One region of the Paenibacillus sp. W2I17 genome, then DNA from elsewhere that is predicted to be linked to it. Evidence: riboswitches for the same ligand, from Rfam matches in the RefSeq annotation. Region 1 holds a riboswitch; each other region holds the start of a gene.
What was found. A riboswitch is a leader RNA that binds a small molecule or an ion and turns the genes downstream of it on or off. The one in region 1 is predicted to bind thiamine pyrophosphate.

Region 2: it holds a riboswitch for thiamine pyrophosphate, as region 1 does, so the genes downstream of both, QF041_RS15965 (ABC transporter ATP-binding protein) here and tenA (thiaminase II) in region 1, are expected to answer to the same signal.
Region 3: it holds a riboswitch for thiamine pyrophosphate, as region 1 does, so the genes downstream of both, QF041_RS02385 (thiamine phosphate synthase) here and tenA (thiaminase II) in region 1, are expected to answer to the same signal.

What each region holds. Positions count from the first base shown of each region.
Region 1 is NZ_JAUSXM010000001.1:1,040,091-1,048,383, reverse strand. Features, by position in the region: gene QF041_RS04655 (endo-1,4-beta-xylanase) at 173-2,845, shown strand; TPP riboswitch at 3,052-3,148, shown strand; gene tenA (thiaminase II) at 3,262-3,924, shown strand; gene QF041_RS04645 (CD3324 family protein) at 4,357-4,623, shown strand; gene QF041_RS04640 (nucleotidyltransferase domain-containing protein) at 4,792-5,874, shown strand; gene QF041_RS04635 (SDR family oxidoreductase) at 6,227-7,021, opposite strand; gene QF041_RS04630 (LysR family transcriptional regulator) at 7,198-7,923, shown strand; gene QF041_RS31235 (hypothetical protein) at 7,937-8,080, shown strand.
Region 2 is NZ_JAUSXM010000001.1:3,601,172-3,609,464, reverse strand. Features, by position in the region: gene QF041_RS15995 (MerR family transcriptional regulator) at 1-86, opposite strand, end outside; gene thiE (thiamine phosphate synthase) at 392-1,057, opposite strand; gene thiD (bifunctional hydroxymethylpyrimidine kinase/phosphomethylpyrimidine kinase) at 1,057-1,869, opposite strand; gene thiM (hydroxyethylthiazole kinase) at 1,866-2,678, opposite strand; gene QF041_RS15975 (ABC transporter substrate-binding protein) at 2,844-3,917, opposite strand; gene QF041_RS15970 (ABC transporter permease) at 3,978-4,808, opposite strand; gene QF041_RS15965 (ABC transporter ATP-binding protein) at 4,798-5,562, opposite strand; TPP riboswitch at 5,724-5,826, opposite strand; gene QF041_RS15960 (radical SAM/SPASM domain-containing protein) at 6,045-6,920, shown strand; gene QF041_RS15955 (S-layer homology domain-containing protein) at 7,186-8,293, shown strand, end outside.
Region 3 is NZ_JAUSXM010000001.1:511,785-520,077, forward strand. Features, by position in the region: gene QF041_RS02355 (hypothetical protein) at 1-1,284, shown strand, start outside; gene QF041_RS02360 (hypothetical protein) at 1,347-1,832, shown strand; gene QF041_RS02365 (hypothetical protein) at 1,849-2,247, shown strand; gene QF041_RS02370 (hypothetical protein) at 2,244-2,795, shown strand; gene QF041_RS02375 (hypothetical protein) at 2,782-3,765, shown strand; gene QF041_RS02380 (ABC-F family ATP-binding cassette domain-containing protein) at 3,906-5,456, shown strand; TPP riboswitch at 5,532-5,641, shown strand; gene QF041_RS02385 (thiamine phosphate synthase) at 5,835-6,530, shown strand; gene thiO (glycine oxidase ThiO) at 6,548-7,720, shown strand; gene thiS (sulfur carrier protein ThiS) at 7,717-7,920, shown strand; gene QF041_RS02400 (thiazole synthase) at 7,923-8,293, shown strand, end outside.

The DNA of each region.
Region 1 (8,293 bases):
TATTCCACGCGAACGAACTCCAGTTTCCTAAACTCACAATTACCAAAAGATAACTTTTATTATAACTATTGGAAATTTGTTATATGTAAGCGCTATCCAAAGAGCTATAATCTATTTATCTGGATGTTAATCCGTTCAGAAATACTTAGACCAAATCAAGAGGAGGAATTGTATGAGACGGTTAGGTCAATGGAATATAACAGCCTTGGTTCTTGTGCTGGTACTCGCCCTGCTTCCATTTTCGAATGTCTCACATGCAGCCAAGGCAGTTGCGGAAGTGGAGGGAGGTCATTTGAGCACAAACTTTGAAGACGGTACACTTCAGGGATGGACTCCACGTACAGGTAACGAAAGGCTGACAGTGACACAGCAGGAAGCACACGAAGGTCAGTCCAGTATGCTGGTCGCCAACCGTGAGCGTTCCTATCATGGACCGATGTTATCCATGAAGGATCTGCTTAAGCGTAACCAAGAGTACGAAATTGCGGCATATGTAAGACTTACTCAGGAGCCCACCACGGATCAAACACTACAGCTCACCACATATAAAAAAACAACTGCCGAAAGCTGGAACCCAATCGGTAGCGTGAAAATTGCCAAAACAGAATGGAATACATGGCACAAGATCACCGGAAAATTTCAGTATAGCGATGATCCCACTGAATTGAATTTGTTCATCGAAACACCCTACATCTCTGAAGATAGCGTAGATACGTTATCGTTCTATGTGGATGATGTATCATTTACTCTGGCCGAGCAACTGGAGATTGAAGAAGGGATTCTGTCTCTGAAGGACCTGTATCAAGATGATTTCCCCATTGGTGCAGCGGTGTATCGCTGGCAGTTGGAAGGCGCATATGGACAACTGCTCACAAAGCACTTTAACAGCTTGACCGCAACCTACGAGATGAAACCAAAGTACATGTCTCCTTCCGAAGGTGTTTATGAGTTCGAGGCAGCCGATCAATATGTTCAGTTCGCCGAGGAGCATGGTATGGGCGTACGCGCACATGCGTTGTTGTGGCATATTGATGCAGCAGAGTGGATGTTCAAGGATCCTCAGGGTAACCCTGCGAGTCGAGAATTACTGCTTGCCCGGATTCAGGATTACGTTGAAACCGTCATGACCCGATACAAAGGTAAGATCTATGCCTGGGATGTGGTAAACGAGGCGATTGCGGATAGCAATGGTGATGCCAACGGTTTACGTAAAAGTCCTTTTTATGAACTAATCGGTCCGGATTACATTGAGAAAACCTATGAATTCGCTCGTGCAGCCGATCCGGATGCCAAATTATATTACAACGAATACTTCACGGAAATCCCTGAGAAAAGAGAGCATATGTATAAGTTGGTCAAACGACTGAAAGAGAAAGGGCTCATCGATGGTGTGGGTTTACAATCCCACTATAACCTGGAATCCCCGCCCATCAAGGAAATTGAAAAAACAATCAACATGTTCGCCGAACTTGGATTGGATATTCAGATCACGGAACTGGATGTTGATAGCGGGATTTCATTTGGTGAAGAGATGTCCGATGAAGTCGCGGTAAAGCAGGCGTATCGATATAAGGAACTGTTGGATTTGTACAAAAAACACAAAGATCACATTTCTTCTGTTACCTTATGGGGACTCCAAGATGAGAAGTCTTACAACAACCAGGCTATGCTGTTTGATTCAGCCCTGAAGGCCAAAAAAGCATACTGGGGACTCGTGGATGAATCCAGCTTGCCTGTGTTGACGCAGAGAGCCGTCTCACTTTCGGGTAAACCGGATATCAAAAAACAGTCACAAGATCCGCTCTGGAACAAAGCGGTGTCTACTCCACTGAAGGGTGACTCTTCGGGATCAGCCAGTTTCCGCACCTTATGGGATCATAGTAACCTGTATATCCTTGTGGATGTTCAGGATGCAAAGACAGATGTGAATGACAGAGTAGATATCTTTGTTGACCTCAATAATGGCAAGACCACCTCATATGAAGCAGATGACCGACACGTAATCATTAAGCGGTCGGGCAAAGCTGAGGGCGTGGAGAAGCGTTCATATCGTGTACGCGAGACCAAAGCCGGATATCAGGTTGAATTGTCCATTCCGTGGGGTGGTATCCAAGTCGGATCAGAATATGAAGCCGGATTGGATATCCGTGTGACTGATGGCGGTTCAAGTGGGACACAACCTTATAATCCACTGTACTGGAATGATCGAACACAATCTCAGGAACAGGATACAAGCAAATACGGCGTGATTCAGCTTGCCCCTATGCCCAAATCTGCACAAGCTGTGCAAGGGATTGTTCAGATTGATGGGAAGAAAGACACATCATGGAATAAGGCTGCACCATTTGAAGTAAAACGGTTGAACCAGAGCGAAGGTGCAGAGGCAGTGGCTCGCGCTATGTGGTCAGGTGAGTATCTATACCTGCTGATCGACGTCACTGATCCAAACATCATCACAGATAGTATCAACCCATGGGATCAGGATTCGGTTGAGATTTTCCTGGACGAGAATCACCAGCGCACACCGTATTTTCAATATGATGATGCCCAGTTCAGAATCAGTGCAGACAATGTGGGAACCTTTGCAGGGGGTGCCTCACCTGGACGCCTTGTAAGTGCTGTGAAGAAAACAAATAAAGGATATCTCGTAGAAGCCCGAATCCAGTTACATTCACTGATGCCCAAAACAGGAAATGTTCTCGGTTTCGAGCTTCAAATTAACGACAACCAGGGCGGAGGTAAGCAGAGCGTAGCTAAATGGAATGATACGACCAATGAGAGCTGGAGAAACACTTCCCAGTACGGAATACTCACTTTTGTCGGAAAGAACAAACTCGGGCATTAAACCATTCGTAGTAGTTGCAAGAATAGAAACCATCATAACAGTGGCTAAAACTCAACCATTGTTGTGATGGTTTTCATCGTTTACATACGTCACCAAAGGTGATGAGGGGCGATACAATCTGCCTTGACTATATTTAACAGCCCTTGATATACTAAATGGATGTTATTTTTTCTTTTATGTGGATAAGAAAGTAATCAACTACATACAACCGTTTGCGAGGGAGCCTTAACCGGCTGAGAGGGTGTAAACCGACCTTACCTGATTTGGATAATGCCAACGTAGGGATGCAACGATGAAACGCTGTACTTGGGTAGCTCATGCGAACCCCCTTGTTTTAGTGTATTTATCTGCGAAACATCCTATGGATGTTTCGTTTTTTTGTTTTTAAATACGTACATTATGAATTGGAGGAACATATGTTGACTATTTCAGAGAGACTATATCAGGCAGCACAGCTTGTGTGGAATGAATGTCTTGAGCATCCCTTTGTTAAAGGGATCGGAGATGGTTCCTTACCGGTTGAACAATTTCGTTATTATTTGCTGCAAGACTACTTGTACCTGTTCGATTATGCCCGCGTATTTGCACTGGGTATCGTCAAGTCGCATGACCCCAAATTGATGCAGTTTTTTAGTAAAAACGTAGATAACATCCTGAATGGTGAAATGAAAATTCACCGTTCTTATATGGAGCGATTAGGAATTACAGAGGATCATGTTTTTCAGGTAAAACCTGCACTGAAAAATGCAGCCTATACTAACTATATGCTCTCTGTTTCCCAAGCGGGTGGCATAGCAGAAGTACTTGTATCCATTCTAGCCTGCTCATGGAGCTATGCAGAGATTGGTCAAGTCCTTGCTCAAAAGCCAGGTGCAGCTGATCATCCTTTTTATGGAGAGTGGATCACAGGATATGCTTCCTCTGAATACAACAGCAACAATCAATCCCTAGTGACGTTAACGGATAAGCTATTAGAAGGCTGTAGCGAGGGAACATACCAACGGATGGAGGATATTTTCGTGATGTGCAGTCGCTTTGAGCTTGATTTTTGGGAGATGTCATGGAGGCTGGAGCCTTAAGTTCACTGGTAGTTAATTCAATTAGAGAGCAGCGTCCATAAACATTAAGAGGACATAAAAGCTCGAATTGAATAGGGAGTGCGGTGATGCAATGAGTATATATGGAAAATAACTAGAATACGCAAAGCGAACAAATATTCGAGGTGAGTACAGCGAATAATCAGAACGTGTCAGCCCAAAAATACATGATTAAACATTTGAACAACAAGCTCTGATATAATAAGCAAATAGCAACTATCTATTTTCTGGAGGTGAGGCTATTGAAAACAATCGGGGTAGGATTCTTACATGCACGGCTCTATGCAAAGCCAGTGAAGGATATGGCAATGCTTTGCATAGAGCCCGGGAATAATCACATTGCCAACGACGAATCGTAATATTCTACTAACTGGCTTTGCACCTTATTGATCTATTAAATAAGGAGTGAGGCCCATGAAATATTCAAAAGCCGAGTCTATTTTTCCGGAAGAATTGTTACGTATCATTCAAGAATACGTTCAAGGGGAATTGGTTTATATCCCAAAACCCAAAGAGGCACACCTAAAATGGGGCGAGAAAACAGAGAGCAAGAGCAGGGTCTCTGCTCGAAACGCTGAGATTAAATCCTTATTCTGCAATGGAGTCAGGATAGAGGAGTTGGCGGATCGGTATTTCTTGTCCTGCGAAAGCATAAAGAAAATAGTCTATACAAAGAACTAATCAAGGAACTAATGAAATCCGCTAACTCGTCGCATCGACGGTTTAGCGGATTTTGTGCAAAGATGACTTAAATCAACTTATACATAGTAACCGTACCCCTAAGTCGATAGACTTAAGTTAAGGTTGTTGTGATGAAGGACGGCCGGATCATACGAAGAGGTGTAACGAATGAACGAAATCATAAAGAAGAAGCTGCTGGACAAAAATGAACTGCTCATTAACATGGTGATTGAACGCGTAAAAAGAGATTTTCTAGACGATATCGCCATTATTGGGCTTACTGGTTCATTTAGCACCGGTGACTTTCACGAGAAGAGCGATCTTGATTTAATTATCATTAATAATACAGAAAAGGGATGGAAAATATCCGATTGCTTCATCTTGGACGACGTTGGATATGATATCTATTGCACGCCATGGGATTCAAGAATACAAGAGCAATCCACCTTGGAGAGTCCCAACGTATCGAGCCTAACCGAGCTTAAAGTACTCTACTATGCTAAGCCTGAGGATTTGGAGAAATTGAAAGACTTCCAGCAAAAAGCTCTTGATGCACTTGCAAAACCGATAGGAGAAGCGTGTCTTAATCGAGCAAATAAATGGATCGACCTGGCTAAGCAAGCATACAGCGATACGATGCTTAGTGAAGATATCGGTTCAGTGCGATATGCATCTGCTGAGGTTCTGTATAATCTAGTCAATGCCTTGGTGAGTATGAATAACACGTGCATCAAACGAGGGATCAAGCGATATTTGGAAGAGATACGTTCGTTTCGCTATGTTCCGGATAATCTCGAATCCTTATACGTGTCAATCATCGAAGCTCATACCATTGAAGATATTCGAATAACATCCTTTAATATGTTGAATAGTGTTACGAGGTTACATAACACAATGTGTGATAACTTCATTGTTAAACCGGTTCCGACCTTTGATAATCTTGGAGGAACATACGAAGAACTGTGGTGCAACTACCGTAATAAAATTTTGAACAGTGTTACAACGAACGATGCTTCCTACGTTTTTCTTTCGGCCTTTGGAGCACACGGATATCTTGATGAAATGGCCATGGAGAAAGGAACCAAGAAATATGATCTTATGCAGTACTTTGATGCAAGTAATTTACCAGTTATGAAAGAGAAGCTCCTTGATGTGATGGATGATTATCTAGAAGAGTATGATAGGGTCGGCAGAAAAGTCGAACGTTTTACAACCTTCGAGGAACTATATGCCCATTATATGAATCATTGACCTTACGTTCCAGGTAGTCAACCAAACATTGTTTTTACATTTGGATATCTCTAGAAGATGGAAAGTCTGACGATTTTATCGTCAACAATAACAAAATGATAATTCAATAATAGCGGATCGGGTAAACCAGTCTTGTCGTAGGTACCATCCAGCTCGCATGTTAGCACAATTTCATCACCTATTTTTTTTGCTATTGTTGGCTTTAACGTTACATTCGCCGCGAAATGGTTTTGATCACTCCATTCCCGAATCACCTGTCGGGTCTGGCTTGTTAGATGCAGTAATGTATTTGCCAATTACAGACGGTAAATGATTGAGATCCATATTGTTCTCTCCCTTTATTAATTAATTTTTAGACGGTAGGAATCGTTCCCCCATCTATGACATATTCACTACCTGTAATAGATGCTGCTCGGTCTGAGACCAGAAATGCGACCAGCTCAGCGACTTCTTCAGGAAATCCTGGCCGACCAATTGGAATACCTCCGAGTGAAGTCATAAGTTGTTCGAGCGCACTTTCTCGACTTCCGGTTTCCGTTGCGATCCGATCAATTAATGCGTCAGCTGCTTCTGTCTGAATAAACCCGGGAGACAATGTATTGATGCGAATTCCTTGAGGGGAAAATTCATTCGATAATCCCTTGCTATAATTAGTCAGCGCGGCTTTGGCAGATGCATAAGCCAGTGTAGTTTCATATAAAGGTAATCGTCTCTGGATGGAAGTGAAATGAAGAATAACGCCTGAATTATTTTCTAACATAAGTGGAATTAAGCCACGATCAAGTCGAACTGCTGCGAGTAAATTCCAATTTAATGCATGAAGCCAATCCTCATCACTCAATACAAGAGCGCCTCCTGGTGGTGTCGTTGATCCACCTACGCAATGGACAATAATATCGATACCTCCAAGTTGCTCTTTTACTGCTGTAATTATTTGCTCTACACCTTCAGGTGTGGCGACATCTGCTTGCACAAATTTGACCGAATTTGGCAAGTCAGTAGATTGGGAACGGGCAGTAGTAAGAACTGTAGCTCCGCCGTTTGCAAGTCTTTTTACAACTGCTTGCCCCATTCCCTTTGTTCCTCCGGTTACAAGCACCTTTTTACCTTCAAATTCTGATACAGAGAACTCAAATTCTTTATACATAACTATTCCTCCTTGTGATGGTATTCAATGATTAATTTGAAATTGCTCTGTCTCTAAACCTTAATGTGTTGTTCGAGAGGAGCTAGAACTAATACTACACTTGCTACTTTCATAACGTCCAATTTATTATAATAATAAAAATGATGAATATTATTAATATAGAAAGGGGTGTTTTAATGGAACTTACACAATTGGAATACTTTATGACCGTTGCACGACTTGAACATATGACCTTAGCCTCCAAAAAACTAGGTATTACTCAGCCAGCGTTAAGTCATGCAATTGCCAAGCTTGAAAACGAGATAGGAGCTCCTTTATTTGAGCGAAATGGACGAAATATTAAGCTGAACCGAAACGGTACTATGTTCTCTAAATGGATTGGTAGGGCCCTACATAATATTGAAAATGGTCTAAAGGAAATCGAAGAGTGGTCCAATCCGGATACTGGTGTGATTACGTTGTCATATCTAAACATTCTCGGTGTTGAATTGATCCCTAGCCTAATTCGAAGTTATCAATTGAAGTATCCCAAAGTTCGGTTCGAATTGACACAAGGGAACTTAGGAGATATTGATGCACATCTGGAGCAAGGATTTTCGGATATTATGATTACATCGAGGGAATCTACTTTGAATAATCATCACTGGAAGACGATTCAGAATGTTCCTTTATACATTGTTGTTCCCTCCCAACATCGTTATGCAGATTGTAGCGCTCTTAGTTTGACAGAGCTGTCTGGCGAGCCATTTATTGGATTGAAAAACAACTGTGGATTAAAAGCAACGATTTTATCCCGATTCCAACATACCGGATTTTTTCTTGCTTCTGCTTATGAAGCGGAGGACCTGATCACTGTAGCCGGTTTTTATAAAGTCGGGTCTAGGTGTATCAGTACTGCCTAAGACGCTGGGTTTGATGTTAGATGAATTGGTCTGGATCCCTATCATTGATGAAGGGTGGTACTGGGAAATAGGATTAAAGTGGAGAGATGATCATAATATTTCCCCAGCAGCGAAGAGGTTTATTGAATATGTGGATACTTTACATCAAGGGGATTGACCTCCAAATTTTTTAGTTTTGAAAAGAAATTCTGAGAAAACAATCATACTTTATTGTATTTGAACACAAGGAAAAAAACCTTTTACAATGATTGGCAGTGAGTTATAATACAATCACCAGATAGATTACCCAACAAAAAAGTGAAATATTGTAATATCTAGTCACACTCGGCTCGTCATAGTTCTTTGAGCCGCTTATTACAACATAATAGAT
Region 2 (8,293 bases), 2.6 Mb from region 1:
GTTAATAGTCCGATCTCATCATAGTGATGCAGTGTGCGCACACTGATCGAGGCAAGTTCGGCAACTTCTTTTACCTTCATGGCCATGTGTGAAACCTCCTTACAACATCGATTGTACAGTGTCACGTTACGTGAGAGTCAACCGTTGAAAATGAAAAAACAAGATGCGAGCATGGAAGCTGCATCTTGATCATGGATTGATGACTGGATATGACTGAATTATTGTAACATTCAGTCACTGTAGGGGAGCGGCTGCGCTTCTAAGTAGAAGACATAGACTGCCGCGGCCGCAGGGGGGAGGCTCCTCTGTTATGGAGAGGAGAGCGAGCGATTGTGGGCTGCACCATGTATTCGGTGCAGCCCACGGGGCTGGCAGTGCAGGGAGAGCAAGGCTACGCCTGCATCCCGCGCACTGCCCCAGCGAACTGCGCAGCCGCTGCGCGCACGTCGGCCGCGCCCGCGATGGCGGAGATGACGGCTACGCCGTCGGCTCCAGCCGCCATCACGGCGGCCATGGTATCGGGCGTAATGCCGCCGATACCCACAATCGGAACTGCGATGCCTGCGGCGCGCAGTTCCGCCACCCCTGCGGGGCCCAGCACAGCGTGGGCATCCGCTTTGGAGCGCGTCGGGTACATGGGCCCGACGCCAAGGTAGTCGGCGCCCGCCTGCACGGCACGGCGCGCCTCAACCACGGAGTGGGCGGATACGCCAAGCATCCGCCCATCTCCAATGCGGGCGCGTACCAGCGCCGCGTCCGCATCTTCCTGGCCGACATGCACGCCGTCGGCCTCCACCGCTACAGCCAGCTCCACATCATCGTTCACGATGAACGGGACCCCGTGCTGGCTGCACACCTCGCGAAGCCGCATCGCAAGCGTGATGCGAGCTTCGCCAACCAGGGCGCCAGTTCCCTTTTCACGGAACTGGAACAGCGTGATGCCGCCAGCAATGGCCTGGCGCAGCACTTCCACAGGGTCTTGCGTTGTATTAACGCTGCCCATCACCAAATACACCTGCATCGCGCGTTGTACCGCTTCTGCATCCCAAGGGCGCATCACTGCTCACCCCGCTGTCTGCGCTGATACGCAAAATGATTTGTCGGCCCATGTCCGGCCCCAATCCCCAACTCATCTTCGATGGCTGCCTGAATGAATGCTCGCGCGGTCATAACGGCAGCCAGAACAGGTGAACCCTTTGCTAGCTCTGCGGTGATCGCAGCAGAGTATGTGCATCCCGTTCCGTGTGTATGACGTGTTACCACACGAACATTCTCCAGATAATGAAAAGACTGCCCATCGTAGAGCACATCCACGATCATGCCACTTCCTTCATCATGACCACCTTTGACCAAAGCATACGTTGAGCCCATCTGTACAATCCGTCTTGCGGCTTCTTCTCGCTGACTCAGATTCGTGATAGACATTCCGGTAAGCAGTTCCGCTTCCGGTATATTAGGTGTTGTGATCAGGGCATGGGGCAACAGATCCGTAACCAACGCCTGTACAGCTTCCTGCTGGAGAAGGGGGGCGCCGCCTTTGGCTACCATCACAGGGTCGATGACCAGATTCGACCAACGGTATTGCTGCCATTTCTCAGCCACTAGACGAATAATCTCGGCACTATATAACATGCCGGTCTTCGTTGCGGTTGGTTGAAAGTCTTCGCCGGTCGAGTCCAACTGCTGGGCAATGCCATCGTAAGGGATGGGAAAGACGCCCTGCACACCTGTTGTATTTTGGGCAGCAATAGCGGTAATAACGGTCATGCCGTATGCGCCAAGCTCCTGGAATGTTTTCAAATCGGCCTGAATTCCTGCGCCGCCCCCGTTATCAGAGCCTGCAATGGTTAGCGCTTGAGCAATGCTCATACTGCACCTCCACGGATCTGACGGATCTGTGCGCGTTCTGCTAAGAGGTCTGGTGTTACTTGTGCCAGTTGATTTAACAATTCAATCTGGAAGCTGCCCGGCCCCTGATGAGCTGTCCGCTCTGCCGCCAGTTCAGCTGCTACACCATAAAACGCGAGCGCTTCAACAACACTGCCTATAAGATCGGCTCCTGATTCCGCTATGGCTGTAAAAGCACCAATAACCGAACTGAGCAGACAGCCAGCACCTGTAACCTGAGTGAGCAGGGCATGACCATTACTCGTGAGGAATGTGGATTGTCCATCAGTAATGATATCTTCTTTCCCGGTAATGACCACGACACAGCCAAGTTTATGCGCTGCCCGCTCCGCAATGCCGATTCGGTCGCCCTCACCTGATCCTGCATCCACACCTTTGATACTCCAGCTCTCACCGATGACATTGGCGACTTCCGCCACATTGCCGCGCAGTACTGTGAGGCGTAGTTCACGAACGAGCATCTGAACGGTTTCCGTGCGATATGTGGTTGCGCCTGCGCCGACGGGATCAAGCACAACAGGCACGTGATGCGCATTAGCTGATTGACCAGCCAATCGAATCGCTTGAACGACTTTTTCATCGAGTGTACCAATGTTAAGTACCACGGCACCTGACATCTTGGCGACATCAGCGACCTCTTCATGAGCATAGGCCATAAAAGGGGACGCACCTAGTGCAAGCAGACCATTGGCTGTGAAGGGAGCCACGACAAGGTTGGTGATATTGTGTACCAGCGGATTTTGTGTACGAACACGTTCCAGATAAGACATATAATTTCCTCCTTGTTTTGAAGTAACCCCATCGGTAGAAGACCGGTATGAAGGGTCACTCAGCAGAATAATAGGATATGAGTCTCCTTGTTGAGTTGGGGCGCAGAGTCTAACAACAGCCAGATCATTAATGCGGGAAAAGCAGAAACGTAAAATCTAAATCATTTACTCTCCTTGAAGATTAATAAAAGCATCCTCGGCTTTCACCGATTCAGGAATCACATCCTGTTCAACGAGCCAAGCACGTACATTCTCCCACAACTCCATCTCCTGCCGACCAAACGGTTGGCCTTCTTCATTCATGAGTGGCAGTAGAATAGCCAGGCTTTTGGTTTCGATCTCCGGGTCAAGCGGAGACGTTTCATTCTCATGAGCGAGCAGAATATTCAAGGCTTCTTCTGGATGCTCCGTTACATATTTTTGTCCTTCCTGGATCGCTTTGACGAACCGGGTAAGCTGGTCTTTTTTCGCTTCAATGCCAGCTTCACTCGCAGTCATGACCAGTTCATAATAATCAGGCACGCCATAATCGACGGGGTTAATCGATTTCATGGCATGTCCTTCTTTCTCCAAAATCAATTGTTCATGGTTAATAAAACCACCCATAATTGCATCCGCCTGTCCGGAAGCCAGCGAAGGAATCAGATCGAACCCAACGTCCACCAGATTCATGTTATCTGGGTTGCCACCATCGTGGCTAATCATCGTACGAACCATCGCTTCATACAGCGGAATCGAAGAATAACCGACAGTTTTTCCTTCAAGATCTTTGGGTGAGCTCACGTTGCCATTTGCTTCGGTCAACAGATGCACAAGCGGGTGGCGAACAACAGCAGCAATGGAACGTACAGGAATGTTCTCACCACGAGCGAGCAAAATTTGGGGCTGGTAGCTTAAGGCCAGATCAATTTTACCGGCAGCAACAAGTTTGAGTGAATCATTGGTATCGGCAGGCATCTGAATTTCGACATCCAGACCTTGGTCTGCGAAGTACCCTTTTTCTTGAGCAACATAGATGAAGGAGTGTACTGCATTCGGGTACCAGTCGAGCATGATGGACAGTTTATCTTTGGCGTCTGATGTTGGTTTGGTTGCAGACGGATCTGTTTGCTGTGCATTAGTTGCAGAGTCTGTTGTTGGCGTGTTATTGCTGGTATTCGTGGTGCTGCATCCACTGACGATCAGCAAAAGGCTAATGAGCATGATGGGAAGCAGGGAGTAGATACCTTTGTTATTCATAAATGAAGTTCCTCATTTCATCGTTTTGATTTGTATTTACATCTAATTTCTGTCTAAGTATTATCCAACTTTTCTTTTGCCTCCATGTCCATGCCGCCGTATGCTAAACCGTTTCTCCAGCCAGGCAATCAGTGCAAACAAAACGATCCCCAGCAGGGATAACAGCACAATAGCTGCAAACATGGCATCCGTGTTCATGTTGCTGGACATACGACGGCTGAAGTATCCGAGACCTTTGCTGCCACCAAGCCATTCCCCAATCGTTGCACCAACCACGCAGTACACCACAGACATCTTTAACCCCGAGAAAAAAGAGGGAAGTGCCAGCGGAACCTGGAGTTTGCAAAAAATATCCCACTTGCTGGCGCCCATGGTGAGCAGCAGTTCACGCTGCTCCGGATCGCCTTGGCGGAGTCCATCGTAGGTACTGACCACAATGGGGAAGAACGCGATTAGGAACACCACGGCGACTTTGCTCCACAACGTGTAACCAAACCACAGGATAAATACGGGGGACAAGGCAATCAGCGGGATGGTCTGACTGATTACGATGAAGGGATACAAGGCCTTTTCAATCGACCGGTTCATATGCATGCCTGTTGCCAGCGTAATTCCAGTCACTATGGACAAGCCAAAACCAACAGCAACCTCCATGAAGGTAGCAGGCAGATGTATGGTCAGCAGCAGATGACGATGCTCAACCAGTGAGCTTGCGATAGCCGTGGGTGCAGGAATGATGAAGGAGGGCACCCATCCCATACGCACAATCACTTCCCAGATCGCCAGTAATAAGAACATGAGCAGAATAAACAGACCATATTGGGAAAACGACCTCGAGAGCCACTTTGAACACCACGTCCAAACGCTAACCTCAGCTCTATCATTTTGCATGTAATTGTTCCTCCAGTTGTTGCCTCATCTGCACGAGAGCCGGTTCGTAGATCATGTCCGAATGCCTTGGGTGTGGTAAAGGAACCGTTATCTCCCGCAACTGCTGACCTTGCCCCCCTGGAGTTAACAGAATGATACGGTCACTTAACAGCAGGGCTTCCTCGATGTCATGGGTAATGAACAGCACGGTTTGTCCAAAGTCCTCCCACAGCTCCAGCAACCAGCGATGCATTTCTCGTTTGGTTAAGGCGTCGAGTGCACCGAAGGGTTCATCCAGCAACATGAGCTGCCCGCCTGTAAGCAAGGTACGTAGCAATGCCACCCGCTGTCGCATTCCGCCGGATAACTCATCTGGATAGGCCTGTTCATAACCCGACAGGCCGAACCTTGCCAACCCAGCTAGGATGTTGGCCCGTAACTTGTCCTTGTCCTGTCGGCCTGGTGCCAACTCGGCAGGCAGCATGCAGTTCTCCATGACGGTTCGCCAGGATAACAGCAGATCTTTCTGCGGCATATAAGCGACTCGTCCGAGCCGTTGCCCTTGCGGTACATCAGCTATATCGATGGTGCCAACGGTTGGCTCATGCAAGCCTGCGAGCAGCTTGAAGAGCGTGCTTTTACCTGATCCGCTGGAGCCGATGAGCGAGACAAATTCTCCTTGTTGAACCTGAAGCGACACATTGGAGAGCACGGGGAAATCCCTTTTTTCGGGAAAAGCAAAGCTTATGTTGTGAATGGTTACATGGTTATTCATCTGATCCTCACCCCCTTGATGTCAGACTGCTGCAATAACAATGGCATCCTATACTCTGCAAAAGGAACAAAAAAAGACCCACCCATTTCCGGAGAAATGAGTGGGTCTGTAAGTTAGATCCGCAATTTATCTTCACATATACATGAAAGAATTCCGCTTACTAAAAGGCCGCTCCACTTCCCTCCGCTGGTATGATCCAGATCAGGTTCAAAGGGTCCGAATAGTCATATTCGTCTCAGCCGCAAGGCTCCCCTAGTGCAAAAGTTCAAGATATGCAGTTATGTGTTCAGCATATATCACTCGAACCTGAACTGTAAAGAGGCAGTATAATAGAATTCTTGAGATGAACTTGGAGTTAGACCCGAACAACTGAACAATTTACCTCGGCTCATGAACCCGATATAATAGGGATGGCCCGTATAGGCCGGATCACAAAATGCAGGTGGGATTGTTCTCCCTCCTAGGCAGAATGGGGACCCGAGTTGAAAACGTTCAAAAAAGTATATATTGAGATCACAAGTATCTGTAATCTGGCGTGCAGCTTCTGTCCTCAGACGCAGCGTGCCAAAGGATTCATTGACCCTGAAGTCTTCAACAATATACTGGAACAAGTTAAACCACACACCAATCATATTTATCTACATGTCAAAGGCGAACCCTTGTTGCATCCCAAAATAGATCTGTTGCTCGATTCCGCACATGAGAAGGGACTCAAGGTGAACATTACAACGAATGGTACACTATTGCCCAAGACTCAGCATAAATTGCTTGGCAAACCGGCGCTGCGGCAGATGAATTTCTCCCTGCACAGCTTCGATGGGCATGAAGGTTCAACAGACCGTGACGGATACCTGCGTCATATTTTGTCCTTTGTACACGAGGCCGTTAAGCACAATGTCATCATCTCATTCCGACTTTGGAATCTGACGCAGGATAACTTCACAAATGCTCAGATGAATCGAAATCGGGAGACCCTTGAAGTATTGGAACGTGAGTTCAATCTGGATTTCCGCATTGAGGAAAAAGTAGTTCCAGGCAGCGGGGTCAAAATTGCCCCGAATGTATACCTGAATCAGGACCATGAGTTCCAGTGGCCAAGTCTGGATGCACCTGAAGATGACGGCAAAGGCTTCTGCCATGCATTGCGTAGTCAGGCAGCTGTGCTTGTAGATGGAACGGTGGTTCCATGCTGTCTCGATGGCGAGGGTGTGATTAACCTGGGTAACGTGCACGAGAAGTCATTCTCGGAGATTATTGAGGGTGAGCGAGCGAACAATCTGGTATATGGCTTCTCCAAGCGCGAAGCTGTGGAAGAGTTGTGTCGAAAGTGCGGTTATCGTCAGAGATTTGGAGCCTAGAATATATAAATTTACTTAAAAACGAACCTACCGAAAATATTTGTTTCGGTAGGTTCGTTTTGTCTTTATTGCGAAATTATTTAGATAATAAGAATTGAAATCAATTCAGGATAACAACTTTTTTGTAAAATCATAGTTTATTAATCTTGTTTTTATGAATTTGCATGGTATTATTATCCTATTGATTAGGAGGTGTATTAGTTCTAAAGATTCATATATTAGTGGATTTACCAACCAGAAGCCTACTGAGGAGTGTGTTTTAGTTTTGAATTCAAAATGGAAAAAGTTTAATCACAAACTATCGTTAATGCTTTCTACGTCTCTGATTGTTTCTATGTTATCTATCAATTTATCTGTATCGGCAGAAGTGGCTACATCTAAAACTTCTTTTACTGATATTGATAATTCGTATGCCAAAACAGAAATAACCAAATTAGTAGAACAAGGAATACTCACAGGATTTACTGATGGGACATTTAAACCTTCCGATTCGGTAACACGAGCTCAATTAGCAAAAATTATGGTCGGTGCGCTTAATTTAAAGCCTGATAATGTCGAAGCAAGTCAATTCAGAGATGTAAAGGAAGATCAGTGGTATGCCGGATATGTAGGTGCACTTGTCAAATCTGGAATTGCTCAAGGTACCTCCAAAGATAGCTTCTCGCCTAATAAAAATGTGACAAGAGAAGAGTTGGCTGTATTTTTTGTTAGAGCCTTTGGTTGGGACAATCAAGATCTAACGAGTCAAACATCCAAACCACAACTCTCAGATTTGGGTCAAGTATCCAACTGGGCGAAAGATTCTGTAACACTAGCCTATCAATCTGGTTTTATCAAAGGATTAGTCCAAAAAGATGGAACAGTAAAATTTAATCCATCAGGCATAGCAGATCGACAGGCGCTAGCGAGACTTGCATATGAGTTTGTGATAAATAAGTCTACATATGATAGTTACATGGCTCCTGCCAAGACAGAGATTGATACTGAAGATTCAAATGAAGCAAAACCTGAAACAGCAAAACCTTCTGAAGGTAACAGTAAGGGAAATAGCGGTAGCAGCTCCGGAGATAAAGGGAACGGAAGTAACAATGGTGGAAATAGTGGAGGCGGGGAACAAGCCCCTAGTAATAATCTCTCTGCTCCAGGTACATATACTCTTGGTAATGTAACTGGAAATATAACTATTAGTTCCCAAGGTGTTGTTCTAAAAAACACCAAAATAAATGGTAAGCTGAAGATACTTGAGTCCGTAGGAAATGGTGACGTGACTCTTGATAATGTTAGTGTCACGGGAACTACTGAGATTCAAGGCGGAGGACCAAATAGTATTCATGCAGTGGACTCAGTTCTTGCAACAGTGATTGTTGACAAAG
Region 3 (8,293 bases), 530 kb from region 1:
AAATTGGATTACCTGCTCAAAGGACTTAATATCATCGCGCTAGCTCCGGTATTATTCACCGCTCCAATCGAACGCTGGGCCAGAGTCAGTTTCCCAACGATGGATGAATTTTATCGCAGCAAAATCGGTTTTGTTACCAAAATATCAATCTATGTCATCATTATCCTTGCTTATTTGCTTCTGCAAAGGCTCCAGCAATACGATGAGACACGTTACCGGTCAGGGCATAAGCATTCATGGTTGGATCAGTTACTGTACAAGCAAATCTTCATACGGAAATTGGCGATGTTGTTTGCAGCAAAACCTGGCAGTGCACAGTACAGTCAAACGATACGGCTCATGAGGGAGAGCAGCTCAGAATTGAAATACGAATGGCTTGCCATTCGACGAGTGATGTTATTCGCAGGTTGTTTGGTCCTTACAATGGGTTGCATCTTGTTGTTGCACCAGGTTGAACGTAACCACATCTTGTATGATCCAATCCGCGATGATCGAATGTTTGGTGCAATGGATGAAGCAGATCTCAGGAAAGCTGAGGAAAAAACAGCATTGGATCAATCCGTGCTGGAAAGTGTAGAAATGAACCGAGGAGCTACATACGAAGAAGTCGCCAACGCGTTACAGCAGTTATCTCCCGTTCAGATGGACCATGATATCCAGAATGAGACCATCACGCGCATTATGCAGAAACTTGAGGTGTATAACAAGCAATATGTACGCTGGTGGGAAATGATTATAGCCATTCTTATGGGTGTAGTAGGGTATTACATGCCGGTATGGCTCATGTTATTTCAACGGAAAATGCGAAGGTTGGATATGCGACATGAAATCTATCAATTCCAGACAGTGATTTCCATTCTGCGTGAGATGGACCGAATGTCAGTCGAGGAGATATTGGAATGGCTTAATCGATTTGCCGTCATTTTCAAGCGTCCGCTACAAAAATGTTTGTTGCATTTTGAACATGGTCCAGAGCTTGCACTTGAACAATTAAAGGAAGAGGCGGGCTTGCCCGAGTTCCAGCGACTGGTTGATAAATTGCAGCTTGCCCTTGGCAAAATATCAATACGTGAAGCCTTCGATGATCTCGAGAGCATGATGGCATTTTATTTTGAACAACGCAAGCAGGAGTACAGCAAAATGATAGATGTCAAAGCATCATGGGGGAGAACCATTGGATTTACACCTATGTACGCCCTTATCTTTTTGTATCTGGTTATTCCATTGGTCGGTATGAGTTTCTTACAGATGAACATTTATTATGAGCAAATTCAGAAACTGTAGCACAATTCATCTGTGTGACAGTCTGAAATAGTTTAATAACTTATAACTTGGGAGGATTTATCATGAACAATGCATCAAGCGCTTTAAAGGTGGCAGCAGGGATATTCTTAACAATCGCTTTGATCACAATTGTAGTTCTGTTGTTTATTTCGGCTCAGGAGGCAACCAAGACGGCCCAGAACAATTTTGCTGATATCCAAACCGAGTTGTCCCAGGCTGCATTTACGGTATATGACGGAACAACCATCAGTGGATCGCAGGTAACGAATGCGCTGCGTAAATATGCGGACAAGGATCAGTTCGGTATTCAAGTTATTACAGGTAAAAATAAAGCGGGGCAATGGTACGGCAATCAATTAAACATTTCACAGGATCTCAATAATGCGGACTACGGCTCGGTTATTGCACCTGACGATAAAGTGGGGATTATTAACCAGACCATGAGTGAAAAAGACAATCAATATGTCAATCCAAGTGGTAAATTCAAAGCGATTATCGTAAAAGACCGATCCAACGTGGTAAGAGGGCTGATCTTCCAGCAATCCTGACAGGAGTTGGTTTAACATGTCCCGGAATACACAGCATCTCATGTTGTTTTGTACGGCGGTTGTCCTGTTTGTGACAGCCTGCCTGTACGGGCAACAGAATGTTAAGATTTTATCAGCGGCCTTGAACGACAGAGTACAGACAACTGCAGGCATGGAAGGTCGGCTGACAACAACACTGCATACCAGCAATTCCTATCAATATAGTGGTGCGGAAGTGTTGCATACCGTGAGGCAGATGACAGGCACTAGCATTCCTGTGGAGGTAGATGGGACTTCGTATGTAATCGATCCACTTGTCAGCAAAACAGTGACGATTCCTGTCCAACTCGATGCCAGCTACAGACCAGAGTTTATACGAAACGAAACTGGAGAACTGCTCAAGATTGTTTTTTGGAAGGAGAACAGTGTGAATTGATTAATGCCGCATCCAAGCTGCTTGCCGTATTGCTCGCAGTCCTTCTGCTCTATGTGTACCCAGCTGCTGAAACAGCCGATCGGCAGGACGATATAACACGTATGACGGCTGTTCAGAATGTAACACATTTTGTTGATGCTGTCCGAACGAAAGGATATATTTCACCTCGAATGTTGGCTGAGTTTGAGGAGCAACTGGCCCAGACGGGCAATGTGTATGAGGTATCGATGGAACATTTACATAAGAAATATGTACCTCACTATACAGACCCGATGGACAATAACAGTTTTACCGGGACCTATGAGGTAGTGCAGGATGGATATTATGCAGCTCAGATTCGAGAAAGACTATTCCCCTCCTCAGGTGTTATACCGGTTGATGATCCTGGCCGAAGATATACGTTGACCACAGGGGATTTTTTTACCGTGATGCTCCAAAATACAAATCGTACACCTTCCATGCTCATTCGTGAATGGTTGAGTGGTACGGCTCAGGCTTCAGCGGTATTTGTAACATACGGAGGTATGGTCCTAAATGAAGATTACTGAGCTATCCATTGTATTTGTGCTGATCTTCTTCCCGCTCTTCTGGATCGTCTCACTCCATACCCAAGATGCCGAAGAAGCTCAATATCTTGGCCAACGATACAGATCTGCACTTCAAACTGCAGTCATGGATGCAGGTGCAGTCATGCATCAGAATGAGAAACAAAATGATGAAGCGGGTTATGATTCAACCAAGTTTGTTAAAGCGGACAAAGAGCTTGCCTTGTTAACATTTACTCAGACGATGGCTTTGAATATAGGGATTCAGGATGATCCCGCAGCTATTCGAAACATGTTTAATTACATTCCTGCCGTGGTTATTCTGGATTATGATGGCTATTATATGTTGTCCACAGAAACAGAGATGACGGGTAACCGTGAAGATTCTTTCAGGCAAGTGTGGAGCCCCAAGAAACCTTATACATATTCAGATTCTAATGGTAACAGTATCAACTTTACACTGGATGACTACGTATATGCCTTTGACGCAAGCGCAGGGAGATGGATTGAGGGATTCCAAAAAGAACTGGCTTCAAGCACACAGATTCCTTTACTTCAGAATACCAGCGTATTTGAGCAAGTTAGACAAAGCCGGATTGTGACTACGGTGCAGGATGATCTGGCTGATGTGATTAACCGCCATAATGAGTTTGCCAGAAATAACGGTATTTGCTATACGTTTACGATGCCCCTGATTGCGCAGGAAGATTGGTACAACACCATTAACGATACAGGGATTATGGCCTTTATCCAAGGCATAGGTGTGGGTGACCAGAAGATTAACAATTATGCAATTGGTGGAGGCAGACTTGTGAAGAAAACGGCCATCGTAGGTGGGGTAGATCCTTTAACGGGTATCAGGTACTATTACCCCTCCACATGTGGTAATGGTTACCGTGCTGAAGAGGTGTTCACAGACGCAAGACAAGCAGCTGCACAAGGCTATTTCGAATATAAATGCTCTAATCGTTAGGTTAGCCTGTATGACAAAATCATGTAAGAGGTTCCTGAACTGTTTACATTACTTTCAGAAAAGACTGGACCTGTGCTAGAATAGGGTTTCGGAACAATATAACAAAAGTAATGTCTAATAGATAGGAGCAACCTCATCTTATGAGTTTATTGTCAGTAGAGAACGTAAGTCACAATTTTGGAGATCGCACGTTATTTAAAAATGTATCGTTTCGTTTACTTGCCGGAGAGCGCGTAGGACTTGTTGGTGCCAATGGTGTGGGTAAATCCACATTAATGAACATCCTTACCGGTAAATTGCTTAAAGATAGTGGAAAAGTGGAATGGACACCTAAGGTCCGTTATGGATATCTGGATCAGCACACGAAGCTTACGCCAGGCAAAACCATTCGTGACGTGCTTAAGGATGCATTCCTTCCGTTGCTTGAATTGGAAAAAGAAATGATGAATATTACGGACCAGATGGCAGATGCAGATCCAGATAAGCTGGAGCAGTTGCTGGAAGAGATGGGCGATATTCAGGAACAACTGGAACAGGGCGATTTTTATCTGATTGACGTAAAAGTGGAAGAGATGGCCAATGGTCTTGGTTTATCCGCAATTGGTCTGGATCGAGATGTCGCAGCTCTAAGTGGTGGACAACGTACCAAGGTGCTTCTTGCCAAGCTTCTGCTCGAGAAACCTACAGCTCTTTTACTGGATGAGCCGACCAACTATCTGGATGTAGAGCACATTGAATGGCTGTCACGTTACCTGAAGGACTACCCACACGCGTTTCTCTTAATCTCCCATGACACGGAATTCATGAATGAAGTCGTAAATGTCATTTATCATTTGGAATTTGCCAAATTAACGAGATATGCAGCGAACTATAACAAGTTCCTCGAGATGGCTGATATGAATAAAGCCCAGCATATTGATGCATACGAGAAGCAGCAAGAGTACATCAAGAAGCAGGAAGATTTCATTCAGCGTAACAAGGCACGTGCTTCAACTTCAGGTCGAGCGAAGAGCCGGGAGAAACAGCTGGACAGAATTGAACGTATTGATCGTCCAGATGAAGCAGCTAAACCAACGTTCAAATTCAAGGATGCCCGTGCGAGCAGCAAAACGGTCTTTGAGGGCATTGATTTTGAAATTGGATATACGTATCCTTTGCTGCCTAAGATGACAATGACAATTGAACGTGGTGAGAAAATTGCCATCGTAGGTTGTAATGGTGTGGGTAAATCGACGCTGTTGAAAACCATCCTGGGAAAAATATCTCCACTCAGTGGAAAGACTTTCTTGGGAGATTATCTCGAAACGGCCTATTTTGAGCAGGAAGTCCGTGCTGGAAATATCACGCCGATTGAGGATGTCTGGAATGAGTTTTCACATTTGACCCAGAATGAGGTCCGGGGTCATCTGGCACGCTGCGGGTTGAAAAATGAGCACATTACCCGTCCGCTTAACATGCTGAGTGGTGGAGAGCAAGCCAAGGTTCGTTTATGCAAACTCTTGATGCGTGAAAGCAACTGGATTTTATTCGATGAGCCGACAAACCATCTCGATGTCACAGCCAAAGCGGAGTTGCAGCGTGCTTTGCAAGAATTCAAGGGAACGGTGTTACTTGTATCTCATGAACCTGATTTCTACGAGGGTTGGGTTACCAAAACATGGAATGTCGAAGAATGGTCTGAGAAAAACTAGACGATTCAAGACAATGTTTAACAGAAATGACGGTGACAAAAAAATCCGTCTATGGTAATATAGGCTACAACTTCATATGAACACTAGGGGGGCCGCACGATGCGGCTGAGATGGAAGAATGCGATTCTGGACCCTTTGCACCTGATCTGGATCATACCAGCGTAGGGAAGTGGCGAGCGCGTTTCAGTGAATGACGTGAGCAAACGGCAACTGAAAAGGATTTCAACCGTCTGCTTAACGAATTGAAACATGCAGTTGCGTGTATAACGTTATGGCTATAAGGTCTATAGCTTTATTGCACGAAATGAACTGTATGTATCAGTCAGTCATCTGGTCCTATAATTAATACGCAGCCACTCCCCTACGGGAGTGGCTTTTTTGTGTTTTCATAGCATTCACGCCTGGAAGGAGATGAACAGTACGGTAATTTCTCATGAACATGTTCACGAATCATTTGAATTGCATGTTGTATCTACGGGTACGGGGGATCAAGGATCTTTTGTAAAAGCTGCAAAGGACGTTTGGCCATGGGTGAACTACATCCATATACGAGAGAAACAACTCTCATGGCAAGACAAGATCGGTTGGGCTGAAAGTCTGCGTAGCGTTGGCGTTCCATCTTGTCGCATCGTTATCAATGGTTCAGAACTGCCACCACAGAATGACATCTATGGCGGTGTACATTGGGGGCAAGATGCGATACGTAACTATAACCCTGCTGTTAGAAGCAATGTGCAGCGACTTCGTCTGGGTGTATCTGTTCATTCAATCGATGAGGCAAAAATCGCTGAAGAACGGGGAGCCGATTACCTTTTCTTCGGGCATGTCTACTCAACCAACAGTAAGCCTGATCTTGAACCAAGAGGATTATATGCTCTGGCTGAAGTGTGCTCTGGTGTCTCCATTCCTGTCATTGCGATCGGGGGCATTGAGCCGGGAAACATTCATGCGATTCGCTCCGCAGGCGCACAGGGAGCCGCTGTGATCTCGAATGTATGGGCGAGCGATTCCCCGGATCGGTCGGCTGCATTATTAAGGCAGGCTATCGTTGCTACAAAAAGTCTGAGCCGCTGAATCAAGGAGATGAGAGGATGAAAAAAATCATTACTGATAGACCGGATAAGATTCATGCAGAAACGATTATTGTAGGCGGAGGCGTTGTTGGATGTGCCATTGCGTATGAGCTTGCTTCCCTTGGACAGGATGTACTGTTGGTAGAGCGTTCGGCGATTGCAGGAGGCACTTCTTGCGCAGCGGCTGGAATGCTGGCGGCAGATAGTGAGGATTTTGCTCATCCTTTGATGGCTAAGCTCGCCAGGCAGAGCAGGCAGTTACTTCATGAGCAAAAGGTACTAATGGCTACACTCAGCAAGGTAGAGGTTGGTCTGCAACGCCAGGGATTCCTAACTCCTTTTCGTTCATACAGTGAATTAAGTAGTTATAAGGACAATCGGAAGTCTGCTTTGTCTGCTTCTGCTGATGAGGTGTGGTGGGATAGTTCCGTTGTACAACATGAGGCATCATGGCTTAACAGAGATACGTATGGAGCCTATTACAGACCTTACGAGAGTGAAATTCTTCCAGTCCGTCTAACGAAGGCATATGCTGAATCCGCTCAAGCATTGGGAGCACGGGTTATGGAGGACATACAGGATATACGTGTGCAAGCAAACGAACACGGCGTGCAGGGGATCACCACATCGATCGGTGAGATGAAATGCAAACATGTCATTATAGCGGCTGGATTACAGAGTGAAGAGTTGATGAGACATGTAAATCTGAGCTTGCCTGTGTGGTCGGTAAAAGGTGAAATAGCCGCCGTTCAGTTCTCAGATGAACATGCAGGGTACAGACCTGACAGAACGGTGTATGCAGAGGATATCTATATTGTTCCCAAAGCCAATGGCGAAGTTTGGCTCGGGGCAACCAGTTTGCCAGGCAGAACGGATCTGAACGTTTCTGTAAAGGGTGTTCAGAAGCTGCTAACAGCGGCTACCCACTGGGTGCCTGGGATGAAAGAAGCACAATTTATACGAGCGTGGGCAGGCGTAAGACCGGCAACTCCAGATGGACTGCCTTATATAGGTGCTTGCAAGAGTATACCGGGCCTGTTCGCCGCCTTTGGACATTACCGCAACGGTATCTTGCTTAGTGCGATAACAAGCAGGCTTATCGCTGAGTTGCTCGCTGGCAAAAGCTCAGAAGAACTCGGAATTGAGGCGCTGAGCCCTGAGCGATTGAACAGAAAGGGAGTGGTGCAGTGAATATCATCGTTAATGGTCAACGGATGGAGATTGAAGACAGATTGAATCGTGTGGATAAATTGCTCCAATCTTTTGACCTGCAAGTCAAGACTGTAGTTGTTGAGCTGAACAAGCATATCTTAACGCGTGAGTATCATGAGTCAACGGCATTAAGAGAAGGCGATCGAATTGAGATTGTACATTTTGTAGGAGGCGGTTGATGATGTTGAACATTGGTAAATATACGTTTGAGTCCAGATTGTTGCTCGGAACAGGCAAGTTTACGGATCTGGAAGTGCAAAGTCAGGCTGTGGAAGCATCTGAAACGGAAGTTTTAACCTTTGCTGTTCGTCGTCTGAATCTGGAGGAACGTAATCAGAAGCATTTCCTGGATACGTTGGATTTGGACAAATACACACTTCTTCCGAATACGGCGGGGGCTTCCACTGCGGAAGAGGCGGTGCGGATTGCCGAGCTTTCACGGGCTTCAGGACTTTGTGATATGATAAAAGTCGAAGTCATTGGAGATGGAATGACGTTGCTCCCAGATCCGATTGAAACGTACAAGGCTTGCGAAATTTTGCTTGAAAAGGG